Rubripirellula amarantea: one gene and its partner. The protein of the gene in region 1 interacts with the protein of each later gene in a pairwise test. Links are inferred from orthologs where the notes say so. Each region holds a gene or a part of one and is shown in the gene's direction. Other genes may lie near its edges.

The links.
Region 2: the proteins of pepT (region 1) and tpiA interact in binary tests that used the Escherichia coli proteins (3 or more experiments, as listed by UniProt). The link is inferred for Rubripirellula amarantea from one-to-one orthologs.

The regions. Positions count from the first base shown.
Region 1 is NZ_SJPI01000001.1:1,430,174-1,436,856, forward strand. The notes cover bases 3,738-6,683. They hold pepT (peptidase T), read left to right. Parts: upstream 3,738-4,550; coding sequence 4,551-5,816; downstream 5,817-6,683. Other genes in these bases: Pla22_RS05185 (3'-5' exonuclease), read right to left, coding at 3,738-4,452; leuD (3-isopropylmalate dehydratase small subunit), read right to left, coding at 5,988-6,581; leuC (3-isopropylmalate dehydratase large subunit), read right to left, coding at 6,617-6,683. Also shown: Pla22_RS05175 (hypothetical protein), read right to left, coding at 1-1,317; Pla22_RS05180 (arylsulfatase), read right to left, coding at 1,712-3,559; more of Pla22_RS05185, read right to left, coding at 3,556-3,737. UniProt on the Escherichia coli protein: Cleaves the N-terminal amino acid of tripeptides.
Region 2 is NZ_SJPI01000001.1:1,649,848-1,656,321, forward strand. Bases 1-2,737 are described here. They hold tpiA (triose-phosphate isomerase), read left to right. Parts: upstream 1-859; coding sequence 860-1,615; downstream 1,616-2,737. Other genes in these bases: aroF (3-deoxy-7-phosphoheptulonate synthase), read left to right, coding at 1-784; secG (preprotein translocase subunit SecG), read left to right, coding at 1,677-2,288; Pla22_RS05985 (YicC/YloC family endoribonuclease), read left to right, coding at 2,325-2,737. In the rest of the region: more of Pla22_RS05985, read left to right, coding at 2,738-3,284; gmk (guanylate kinase), read left to right, coding at 3,316-3,918; Pla22_RS05995 (DNA-directed RNA polymerase subunit omega), read left to right, coding at 3,903-4,175; Pla22_RS06000 (flavoprotein), read left to right, coding at 4,224-4,778; Pla22_RS06005 (putative manganese-dependent inorganic diphosphatase), read left to right, coding at 4,840-6,474. UniProt on the Escherichia coli protein: Involved in the gluconeogenesis. Catalyzes stereospecifically the conversion of dihydroxyacetone phosphate (DHAP) to D-glyceraldehyde-3-phosphate (G3P).

The DNA.
Region 1 (6,683 bases):
GTGTACCGCGATCGTTTGATCGTCACACTGCAACGCGTCTTGGTTAGGCTTCCAATCCCGAGTCAAATTTTCGACCCAGTCTCGGTCTCTCAAATGCATCACGACATTGCCACCGAAAGTTTCGCCTGCATACTCGCTGGCTACGATTTCGTGGGCGGACGAAGAAGAATCCAAGTTCAGTGACTCGGGACCCGCTACGACTTCGATGGACTCAAAGGCTGCGACGTCATCTTCGCTCAGGTTGGTCAACCAGATTTGATCTTTGCCTAAGGGATAGTAGATCAGTGTGTGAATTGTCCAAGGTTGCTTTGCCGTGTCTTGAAGCGCATCCGCAACCATGGTTTCGGTGCTGCGATTCATTATTCCGGTAACACCCGGCAATCGCGTGACCGCTGGCAACCGCGGCATGATGCTGCGAGGGGTAGTTTCAGGTTCTTTCTGATGCGAGTTCAACCACTTGCGCGGCGAGATGCCCTGGATCACCGCCGATGCGATGGAGTTCGCTTGATCTCCGCCTGGTCCGATATCGACGCGAAGCTGTTGATGTTGGTTTCCAGGAACGCGTATGTGGATACGGTGCGGCATCCCTGGGGTCATGACGGGTAGTTTCGCCTGGAATACGCTTTTCGAATCAAGCAGTGAAACCTTTTCACCATGGTGTTCCATTGTTTTGAGTTCACCGGTGGCCTTCTGGACTCCGGGAATCAGTCGAGTTGCCGACTCGGGGATCCATTCGCCAATGGCCCATGATGCAGCCGAGGGTCGCAGCACGCCAATCGTTTCCCAATCCGATGACTGATACGAACGAGAGCCGGAAGATTGAAAGGGGCTGCGAATTGCATTTGTCGCGTTGCGAACACTTTGCGAGATCGCGTTGGTTTCCGTTGCAATCGTTGCCGAATCATTCGTTGGCAGAATGATCATAGGTTGGGTGAGTGTGGCGATCGGTACACCGGCATCGCGAAATCGCGACCAAACCTTCCCTTGCGAATGCACAAGCTCCATGCGAACTTCGTACACGCCCGGTACCGTGGGAGCGTGATCGTTCAAGCTGATCGAGCTACTTTTTCCCTGCACATCTAAGACAACATTTCGACGTCCCGAGATCACCTGGTGGCCGTGGCTAACTCGGATTACCGAGAAGCGAAGTGTGAGCTCTTCTGAAGCAAACTCAGGAATAGGGTCGACTTCGCAAATCCAAGGCATAGGCGATCCGCTGTCCACCATCATGTTCGCCGGGATGACGGACGACAGATGCAGTTTGGACGCGTTTTCGTCCGCTGCGGTCGCGACGCCGTTGCCGATCAAGAATGCCAACACAAGTGACCAGCACAAACCGCCAACCAACGCTCGCCGGTGGAAGCTTGAAAGCCTCGACAGAATGATAGCCGTCGATGGCGCCCGCAATATGCTGGACCAACCTGGCGAACGGAACGGAAGACTTCCTTGTCTAACCATCAAACCATGAAAATGCGAAAGGGAACCACGTCGAGCGAAAGCTCACGCGAATCTTTGAACTGGACGAGCGTACAAAATCCAGTCAATACAGGTAAAGAGGGAATTTTGGGGCATAGATGCATTCGCCCACCCCTCTCGGGCTCTCAGATGGCGATCTTTGCCCGGCTACGCCGAACCGATCGCTAACCCTTGCCTGGCAATTGTCCGACCTCTCGCTTCCTGCTGCGGTCACGAGTCAAAGAATCAATTGCTATCAATCATCAATTCGTTTGAGCGAAACCTGATGCGGGCCTTGGACTTGTTCGCGCACGACAACGTCAACCGCCAATGTGAATTGTCCTGATGGCAACTGCATGACAGTTCGATTACCGGTGCGTTTGCCCGCCGGGATATCGAGTCTTTGCGAAAAGCTTCCGGCATTGATGGTCGCCTGGGCTGTCGGCAAGTCAGTGTTCATAAAGACTTCGACCTCGTAGCGTCCTGATGAATTGGATTCGAGCAACCAATGCCCGTTTGAATCGACAGCCCAAGGTTTTCCTTGGGTGTGTCGCCAATCTTGCCGAGTCAAAACCGTCGTCGGCTCATTCGGTGTGCCCACGATGATTCGCGGTGGATCGAAGTTGTCTGGTCGAGTGGAGCTGACATCGTCGAACCAAGCGGCGTATGCGTTCGCCAGTCGTTTCACCACATTGGGATGTTGGCTTGCCAAGTCTCGCTGCTGTTTAGGATCGAGGCTCAAATCATAAAGCTGATATTTGCACTCACCTTCGAAACTCTCTTTTCCGAATCCACTGGGATGCACAAGCTTCCAAGAATTTTCATGTAGCGCGAAATGGTGGTAGCGCTGCGGAACGTCACCGCGATGCGATTGAATGACGAGCTGCCGAGTCGGCCAAGGAGCGTTACGACCGGTCATCAGCGGCAAGAAACTTCGCCCGTCGATGATCAGATTCGCGGGAAGCTCTACGTCACAAGCATCCAAAATGGTGGGCAGTACATCAATGTGCGCGCATAACTCGTTTGCGGTTGTTCCCGCATCTACTTTCTCGGGCCAATGAAACAAAAGAGGAGAACGAATCCCTCCGTCATCAACGTTCGACTTGGAACCACGCATGTCGCCAACGTATCGTTTCGAGTTAGGACCGTTGTCATTGAGATATACCACGATCGTGTTTTCGCGAATGCCGAGATCGTCGAGTTTGCTGAACAACCGGCCAACGTTCTGATCAATGTTGGTAATCATTGCTGCGATGCGAGCGAGCTTATCTTGTTGCTCGTCCATCCGTTTCGGAGCGACCTTACCGACCATGATGGGAGCAAAATCCACGTTTCGGTATTGTTCGTACAAGTCGTTTGGCACATCGTGAAAGGGACCGTGAGGTGCGTTGGTCGCGATGTAGGTGAAGAACGGCGCATCCGAATCCACGCTCTTGGCAATGAAATCCATCGCCTCGTCAAAGAAGATATCAGTGCAGTAACCTTTTCTTTGGACTTGATTACCATTTTTGAAAAGCGTCGGGTCAGTGTACTTTCCTTCGGCACCGATCGGATCTGAAGGTTGTCCGATTCCGCCGCCCCGATGAACCAAGCTGTCTTGAAACCCTTGATCCATTGCACGCAGAGGATAGTTGTCACCCAAGTGCCACTTCCCATAGATACCTGTTCGGTATCCAGCGTCTCGAAGCAATTCCGCAAGTGTCACTTCGCCCGAGTCCATCATGGCTCGACCGACGTAGGTATCCACACAGCGAGTTCGATAGTTGTATCGGCCGGTCATCAAACTAGCTCGCGTTGGACCGCAAACAGGGCTGACATAGAAGTTCGTCAACCGACCGCTACACTCGTTCATCGCATCCAGCTGCGGTGTCCGAATTAGATCGTTGCCCATGAACCCGTAGTCTCCACCACCCTGATCGTCGCTGACAATCAGAACAACGTTGGGTCGACCGGCGTGCACCGAATCAGCCGATACCGCACTGACCCACACAGCACTGACCCACACAGCACTAATAAACAGGCCATAGATAACCCTCGGCAGCAGCCAAACTGCGGCCAATGTACGTGAAGCATTGGCACCAGTGAAACACGGCGGGTCGTTCATTTTACTAACTCTTGAGCACTGTCTGATTTGTCGTTGCCGGCTACTGTTGATGATTTAGCCTCGGGCGTTGGATCGGACGCCTCGTCTTCCTGCCAAGGATTGAGCCAATCATTCCAATGAGCAAGGTAGTCTTGATAGGCTTTGCAGTCTTCGGCACGTTCTTCGATCCATACCTTAGCGTCAGCGACCAGTTGAATTTCTTGCTCCAGCGTGATCGTGCCTTTGAGCGTCTTGGTGCGCAAGAAGATGAAGTAGGTGTCCAGCACATCGCAGCGACAATAATCACTGATCGCTTTCTTGTTGCCATCGTCGAACTGCTTTTGAACTTGCTCTCCATTGAGGTCCATCTTGCCAGGCTTGCCAAGCAACTGGGCAACCAAATTCAATCCTCCGTTGCAACGCGCGGCTCCGAAATTAGTCAGGACGTCCTGCAGATCTAAGTGAGCCATCGTATTAAAACGATTTCGCGGAGCTTTGTAGCCTTCGCCTTGAAACCACTTCGGAATTGCGACTCCATAACGGAACGCGGCCAGTTCCATGATGGGAATATCGAATGAGCGACCGTTGAACGTCACCCAAGTGGGATGCTTGTACGCCTCCCAGCCTCGCCAAAAGTTTTTCGTAATCACATGAGGCCGAAAGTCGGGCTCATCGAGTGATACGATGTCGACTAAGCTTAGATCGACGGCGACTTTGGCGATCACAACTGCGACTGGAATCTGGAACGTGTGCGGAATGAATGTCGTCCCGTTAAGTTCCAACAATTCGTCTTGGTAGGTCGCAATCGCGTCTTCGGGTGTATAGTTTTGGCCGGGATAGCGAACCTTGGAGATTAAATCACCATCCGAGACGCTTTCCACGTCAAAGATCAGATGCGAAATTTGTTCAGCCATGGAAGTTCGCCTGGAATGAATGGGTGCCCAACCTCGCACAATTACGAAGCAAATTTGACGCTTCCGCCCATTGTAACCTTTTTCTCTGTGAGTTTTGCATGTCGGCTTCGAGTCCCGCTTCCATCCGTATTGATCGCCAACGTCTGCTCGATCGCTTTCTGCGTTACGTGAAAATCGGCACGTCGGCGGATCCCACCAGTGACACCTACCCGAGTTCGACCTCGCAATGGGAACTGGGGCGAATGTTGTGCGACGAGTTATCCGCGATGTCCGTTGACGATGCTCACCAGGACGAGAACGCACTGGTTTGGGGAACCGTCCCCTCCACCATTGGCGAGGGCGCCCCGACGGTGGCCCTGGTTGCTCACATGGACACCTCGCCGGAATCACCCGGCGATAACGTCCAACCTCAAGTGATCGAGAACTACGACGGAGGCGACATCACACTGCTGTCAGGTGAGCTCATTGCGGTCGCTTCGTCTCCCGACTTGAGCAAGGTCGTCGGGAAGACATTGATCACGACCGATGGGACCACGCTGCTTGGCGGTGATGACAAGGCAGGCGTGGCGATCATCATGGAACTGGCCCAAACGCTTATCGAGAATCCTCATTTGCAACATGGTCCGGTGCGATTGCTATTCACTTGCGACGAAGAAATCGGGCGCGGCACCGACAAAATCGACCTCGCGAAAGTCGATGCCACGGTTGCCTACACGGTCGACGGCGGTGGCGCGGGCGAGATCGACGTGGAAACATTTTCGGCCGATGGCGCGACCGTACGATTCGTTGGTCATAACATTCACCCTGCGATCGCAAAGGATCGGATGGTCAGTGCGTTGCGAGGTGCCTGTGATTTCGTTTCGCAACTTCCCCGCGATCGCCAGACTCCCGAGACAACTGACCAACGAGACGGCTTCATTCACCCGACCACGATCCACGGTGGCGTAGGCGAAGCGACGGTGCACTTGATCCTACGTTCATTTGAAGCCGCAGACCTGGAAACTTACGCTGATCAATTGCGCTCGCTCGCGAACGACATCACGTCGAAAATACCCGGCCTAAAAGCCGAGGTCACGATTCATCGGCAATATCGAAACATGCGAGACGGCATCGCAAATCTTCCCGAGTCGGTATCAATGGTCGAAAAGGCGTTCGCCAACCTTGGTCGCCCGTGCACTCGCGAGATCATTCGAGGTGGAACCGACGGCAGCCAATTGACCGAAAAGGGTTTACCCACACCGAATCTATCGAGCGGGCAACATAACATTCACGCCGTTACTGAATTCGCGTGTCTCGACGAAATGGTCGAGGCGACCGAGCACTTGGTCGAAATGCTTCGTCTGTGGAGCGAGATGAAGTCCTGAATATCGCTGCGGATACTACCTCGAATCACCCTGCACGCGGCCCTGTGATTTCAGTCATCTGTTGCCATCGAATCTGATCTACCGCGATCCAGTGCTGATGCGATAAGTGCTGAACTCGCGAGCGATCAGTCCTGTCGAAAACTACTTTGCAAAAAAGAGATCGCTTGGTCGCTACCAACTTCGAGCGTTTTCGTAGGCGGTGATTTTCTCTTCATGCTGCAGCGTTTGCGCAATGTCGTCGAGACCATGCAACAAGTTGTGTCGACGACTCGGGTCAACCTCAAAGCTCCGCTCGAAACCGTGCTCATCAGTGATCTTTTGGTTTTCGAGATCAACTGTAAGTTGATACGGAGAATGCTTCTCGGCTCGTGCAAACAGTTCATCAATATCGGCTTCCGGCAGCACAATCGGCAGCAGGCCGTTCTTGAAACTGTTGTTGAAGAAGATATCAGCGAACGAGGGTGCGATCACGCTGCGGAAACCGTAGTCATCCAAAGCCCAAACGGCGTGTTCACGTGAGCTGCCGCTACCAAAGTTCTGACGCGCGACCAGTATCGACGCACCTTTGACGTTGATTCGGTTAAGTTCGAATTCAGGATTAGGTGTCGTGCCATCATCCATGAATCGCCAATCGTAAAAAAGGAACTGGCCGAAACCCGTTCGTTCGATTCGCTTCAGGAATTGCTTCGGGATGATTTGATCAGTGTCGACGTTGGCGCGGTCCATCGTAGCGACGACGCCAGTGTGAATAGTGAAGTTTTGCATGGTGAGTTAATGATTGTTGTGAGCGTGAAAGGCGATCAAGCGTTGGACTTGTAGTCCCAATCGCGGATGTCGACAAAGTGACCTTTGACAGCGGCAGCGGCT
Region 2 (6,474 bases), 220 kb from region 1 along the record:
CGTTTCAGGCGTCAAGATCGGTGGTGGGCATCTCGGGATGATCGCGGGCCCATGCAGTGTCGAAGAACCCGAACGGATGGTTCGCATTGCCGAGAAGGTCGCTCAATCGGGAGCTAACCTGTTTCGCGGCGGCGCGTTTAAGCCTCGAACGAGTCCTTATGCCTTTCAAGGACTCGGCGAAGAAGGTTTGCGAATACTAAAAGATGTGGGTGACAAGTTTGGCATGCCCGTCGTCACCGAAGTCACCGATCCTCGATTGGTAGAACTTGTTGCCCAGTACGCTGACATGTTGCAGGTGGGGGCAAGGAACATGCAAAACTTTGCGCTATTGACCGAAGTCGGCAAGTCGAATCGTCCTGTGCTTCTAAAACGAGGCATGAGTGCAACGATCAACGATTTGCTTATGTGCGCCGAGTACATTTTGTCGCAAGGAAACCCCAACGTCGTGCTATGCGAACGAGGCATCAAGAGCTTCGATCCGGCGACGCGCAACCTGTTCGATGTTGCGGCGGTTCCTCAGGTGCGGACGCTTTCGCACTTACCCATCATCGTCGACCCGTCGCATGCCACCGGTCGTCCGGAGTTAATTCCGGCATGTGCGATGGCGGGCATTGCCGCGGGCGCGGACGGTGTCCACATCGAAGTCCATGATTGTCCTGAAGTCGCAAAGAGCGATGGTCCCCAAGCCTTGCTGCCCGAACAGTACGATGAATTAGCCAAGCAAATGAAAGGCCTGGCTGAACTGATGGGCAAAACGATTTCACCCCTGCCAAGTGCAGCTTAAAAGTCATTCAATCGAATCCGCATACGATTCCGTTTCACTTAATTTACAAACACACCCTTCTCTGGAGATTTCCTTTTGTCACGTCGCACTTTGATCGCCGGTAATTGGAAAATGAATACACGTGCGGATTCCGCCGTGGCACTTGCACGCGAAGTCGCGAAAGCCGTAGGCGAAGAGCCCGCGGTTGATGTCGCGCTTTGCCCACCGGCCGTTTACCTATCGGCCGTTGCCGATGCCGTCGCGGGCACTCCTGTCGGAGTGGGCGCGCAGAATCTTTATGCCGCTCAAGATGGTGCCTACACGGGCGAAGTCAACGCAGCGATGCTGAAGGATATCGGATGCCACTACGTGATCTTGGGTCATAGTGAGCGTCGTGCAATCCTTGGTGAAACCGACGCCATGATCAGCGAAAAGTTGCAAGCCGCTTTGGCCGGCAACTTGGTTCCGATCGTTTGCGTCGGCGAAACGCTCGAAGACCGCGAGGCGGGCAACACCGAGAAGGTCGTTGAAAGCCAGCTTCGTGGTTCATTGGCTGGGCTCGACGAAGTGCGTGCTGCCGGGATCGTGATTGCCTACGAACCCGTCTGGGCCATTGGCACTGGCAAGACCGCATCCAAAGAGCAAGCCGAAGAAGTTCACGCGTTCATTCGTAAGCTGCTCGGCGAAATGTTCACCCCTGAGGTGGCGGATCAAATTCGAATCCAATACGGCGGCAGCGTTAAGCCAAACAATGCCAAGGAACTGCTCAGTCAACCGAATATCGACGGGGCGCTGGTTGGCGGCGCGTCTTTGAAGGCAGAAGACTTTGCCGGCATCATTCACCCCGCCTGATCGCTTCGTCGGTCTCGCCTAACCTTATCACTTAGCACTCACCTTTCACTTCGACGGTCCCATGTCTACCACGCTTCCTTTCGCACTTATCGGTTCCCTGTCCGGCGTCATGCTCGGTTGGTTGATGGGTTTCCTATCGCTGTTCTTGATTTTGTTGATTTTGATTCAACGAGGCAAAGGCGGTGGACTTAGCGGAGCATTGGGTGGTCCCGGTGGACAGAGTGCATTCGGAAGTAAGGCTGGCGACACGTTCACGGTGATCACCGTTGTCGTGGCTACCATTTGGGGTTTCACCTGTGCGTTCACCATGTGGTTGCTTGGGACTCACGCACCGTCGACACCGATGACCGACTCCAAAATCACCTCGGGGCCTGGCGATTCAGCTCGCGGAACCGAAGATGCCAATTCGAACCGACTAGACATTCCCACCATTGGTGGCGACGCCGACGGACTTAGCAGTGGCGATGATTTGGACCTGAGCGGTTTGGACATGGCACCGAGTGATTCGGAAAGTCCTGCTGCGTCGGGAACTGACGCTTCGGATTTCGAAGCAGCACCGGCGACCGAAACCCCTGCATCGGAAACCTCCACAACGGAAACCTCTGCAAACGAGACCTCTGAAACTGAGGCTCCAGAATCAGAAGATTCCGAGGCTGAAACTCCCGCCCCGTAGTTAGAATTGCCACTTCAACCTTCAACCGGAATTCCAGTGACCACCATTTCCTCATCACTCAGCGATCCGCTTACTGAGAATGAGGGTGTGCGCAGTATGACGGGGCAAGGACATGCCTCGGTCCAAGGCGACTATGGGGTCATCCGTGTTGAGGTTCGAACGGTCAACAATCGTGGCCTGAAGTGCGTTTTAAGAACGAGCGATGCTTTGTCGTCGCTAGAAAGTCGTGTTGACGCGCTCGTTCGTTCGCTGATTCATCGTGGCAGCATTTCTGTTGCGATCTCGTGGCGAAAGCCGGCCGGGCAAAACGTTCCGGCAATCGACACGGAAGTGCTCGCCGCCTACGCATCGAAACTGAATGAAGTCCGGTTGAGCGTCGGTGATGGTAACGCGGTAAACATTGACTTAGCATCGCTAATGCAGTTACCCGGCGTGATCATTTCGGCGCGAGATGAACGCCGCGACGATGTCCAGCTTTGGGAACCAGTCGAAGAGGCGATTCGACTCGCATTTGAGAATCTCAACGAGATGCGTCAGACGGAAGGTGCCAATATGGCCCAGACGCTGCACGTTGACGCAGCTCAGATCGCCGAGCGACTTGAGCAAATTCGCGTCTTGGCTCCTCGAGCAGTTGAGAACTACAGCAGCCGATTGGAAGCGAAAATTCAAAGAGTCTTGTCCGAGCGTGATATCGAATCGCAACCGATCGACATTCTGCGCGAGGTGCAAATTTACGCCGATCGGGCTGACATTAGCGAAGAGATCACCCGGCTGGGCAGTCACCTAAGGCTCTTTGCCGATGTGCTTTCCGGTGAGGCAACCGAGGGTACCAACCGCGAGCCGACGGGTCGAAAGCTGGATTTTATCATTCAGGAAATGTTTCGCGAAACCAATACGATCGGTAGCAAGGCGGCCGACGCGGAAGTTTCGAGCCACGTCGTTGAGATCAAGTGCGCGATTGAGCGGATGCGTGAGTTGGTTCAAAACCTCGAATAGAACCAATAGAAATAATCTTCAGCAGATCAGCATGAACCAGGACAATAAAGGTCGACTCGTCATTATCTCGGGCCCCAGCGGGGCGGGGAAAAGCACCGTCGTGGGCCGATTGCTCGATGAGTGTGGTCTTCCGCTTCGACTAAGCGTTTCCGCGACGACGCGAACCCCCCGGCCCGGTGAAGTAGACGGAGTTTCGTACTTTTTCCTTACCCCAGAAGAGTTTGCTAAGCGTCAAGCGGCAGGCGATTTCCTTGAAAGCAAGGAAGTTTTTGGCCTTGGGCACTGGTATGGCACACTTCGCGAGCAAGTCGCCACTGGTCTGAATCAAGGGGACTGGGTAATTTTAGAGATTGATGTTCAAGGCGCATTGACGATCCTAGAGAACGAAGACTTCGACCCCATTACGCTGTTTATCCATCCCGGTGGCATGGATGAACTGGAAAACCGCCTGCGGTCTCGTAGAACCGAAACCAATGAAGCGATCTCGGCTCGCTTAGAAACTGCCGCCGCCGAGATGCTTTACCGACACCGATACCAATTCGAAATTATCAATGGCAACGTCGACAACGCTGTCGCCGAAATTTGCCAGATATTGAACGACCAAAAGGAAAACTATCCATGCTCGAAGAGCTAAAAGAAGAAGAAATCGTCAACAAGGTTGGCGGCCGTTTCAAGCTAAGCACTCTGATCCAAAAGCGGTTGGTGCAACTTAACCAGGGCAGCCGCGCTTTGGTGAACGTAGATACGCACGACAAGATGTCGATCGTGCTGCAGGAAATCGTTCAAGACAAGATTGTTCTTAACATGGACAACGAGGTCGAGTCGGTACACGATTTGGATGCTGCCATCGCAGCGGCTGAAGGTCCTGAACTTGATGTTTCAGATCTCTAGAATCGGCACCGCGGCTTTATTCAGGTGCCGCTCTTTCGTGATAACGCAATGAGCAAGACCTCACCCACCGTTTTGCTCTGTATTGGCGGAGGCATCGCTGCCTATAAGTCGGCGATGCTTTGCAGCCGTTTGGTTCAAAATGGCGTCCAAGTTCGCGTCGCGATGTCGGACGCCGCTACGAAATTCATAGGAGTGCCGACGCTTTCGGCACTTTCGGGTCGCTCGGTTGCAACCAGTTTGTTTGACGCTTCGCGTCCGCTGGGTTCGCATATCGAACTGGCTGATGGGCTCGACTTGATGATCGTCGCCCCAGCGACCGCAGACCTGTTGGCAAAGTTTGCTCATGGGATTGCGGATGATCTGATCAGCACGACTTACCTGCAGGCAACATGCCCCGTAATTCTATCGCCAGCGATGAGCGATTCAATGTGGAACAAGGCTGCCGTGAAACGAAACATCGAAACCTTGGCTAAAGACGGCTGCAAGATGATCGGTCCTGAATCGGGCTGGCTTTCTTGTCGAGTTCGGGGTGACGGTCGAATGAGTGAACCCGATACAATCGCGGCGGCCATTTTCGCTGCCTTGGAACTACCTCAATCCTGACGCTTTGGCGGCGTCACGTGAATTCGTTCCTCTCTCTAGTAATTCTAAATCCCAGAATCGAATGACCGTCTTTGTATTTGGCCACCGCAATCCTGACACGGATGCGATTTGCAGTGCCCTCGCGTATGCTGATTTCTTGCGTCAAACCACTCGGCCTGATGCGGTCGCGGCATGCTGTGGCACGCCGAACGAACGAACCGAGTTTGCGCTCAGAAAGGCAGGGCTGCATACGCCTCGGATCATCATGGATATCCGCCCGGAGCTGGAAGACGTTTGCAACCGATCCGCGGTGGTGGCGCGATGCAACGACGTGTTTTATGACGTCTACAAGCGAATGAATGAGAACGAAGTTCGCTCCATTCCGGTGCTCGATGAAAACGAACATGTCACCGGAATCGTGACGCTGTTGGATCTGCTTGAATTGATGCTGCAGGGCGGTGTCGATCCAGTTCGATCGCGATTGGTTTGCAGTTCGCTTGCCAAAGTTGTCGACGTGGTGGGTGGGGAATTCCAGAACGCGGTCGATCCCGATCGAGTCGACGACTTCGTGGTGACCGTTGGTGCAATGAGTGCGGGCGGATTCACCGAACGCATGAAACAGTTTCCGGCGGAACGCTTGTTGGTTGTCAGCGGCGATCGCCCGACGATCCAACTTCCCGCTCTCGAAATGGGTGTGCGAGGCCTTGTGGTCACCGGCGGATACAAGCTTTCGAGCGGCTTGCTGCAGTTGGCTCAGGCTCGTGGGGTTTCCGTGATCACTTGCCCTCTTGATACCGCAACGACCACGATGCGTATCAAGGCTGCTCAGCGGATCGAGCCCGTTATCGAAACTGAATTCCTGACCTTGTCGGCGAAGATGCCAGTGGCGACCGCTCGCGGCCACGTTTACCGCTCGCCGCAGACAATCTTCCCAGTGGTCGACGGTGCGAAATTGGTCGGCGTGCTCAGCAAGAGTGACCTCGTCAATCCTCCCAAACCACAGATCGTGCTGGTTGACCACAACGAGTTGTCCCAGGCGGTAACCGGCGCGGACGAGGCGGAGATTATCGAAGTCCTTGACCACCACCGACTCGGTGGATCGCTGAAGTCAAGTCACCCAATGCGGTTCATGATGGAACCGGTGGGTTCGACATGTACGCTCGTTGCACGCATGTTTAAACAAGCGGAAATCGAGCCAACGCCAGGCATCGCCTTGTGCATGGCTTCGGGCATGATCAGTGACACCCTGTTCTTACGATCGCCAACGACCACTGACGTGGACCGCGAAATCCTGCAATGGCTGCAGACGTTCTGCACTTGTGACTTGGAATCCTACGCGAACGAGTTCTTCAGTGTGGGGTCAGCGTTACGCTCGCGAACTCCCGAACAAGTGGTCCGTGAAGATTGCAAAGAATTCGAAGAATCACGTCGGCGATTTTCGATCTCGCAAATTGAAGAGATCGGCTTTGATTTGTTTTGGAAACGCAAAGATGAATTGGCCGCCGCGCTTGAAGGATTGGCAAAAGAACACAACCTTGAATTCTCTGCGTTACTAGTCACCGACATTTCAAGCAACGGCAGCTTGTTGTTGATGAGCAGCGAGCCCGAGGGATGGGAAGAGATCAATTATCCGCAGCTTGAAGACAAACTCTACGAGCTTGAACAGGTCGTCAGCCGCAAGAAACAACTCTTGCCGCTGATTATCAGCCTGATCGAA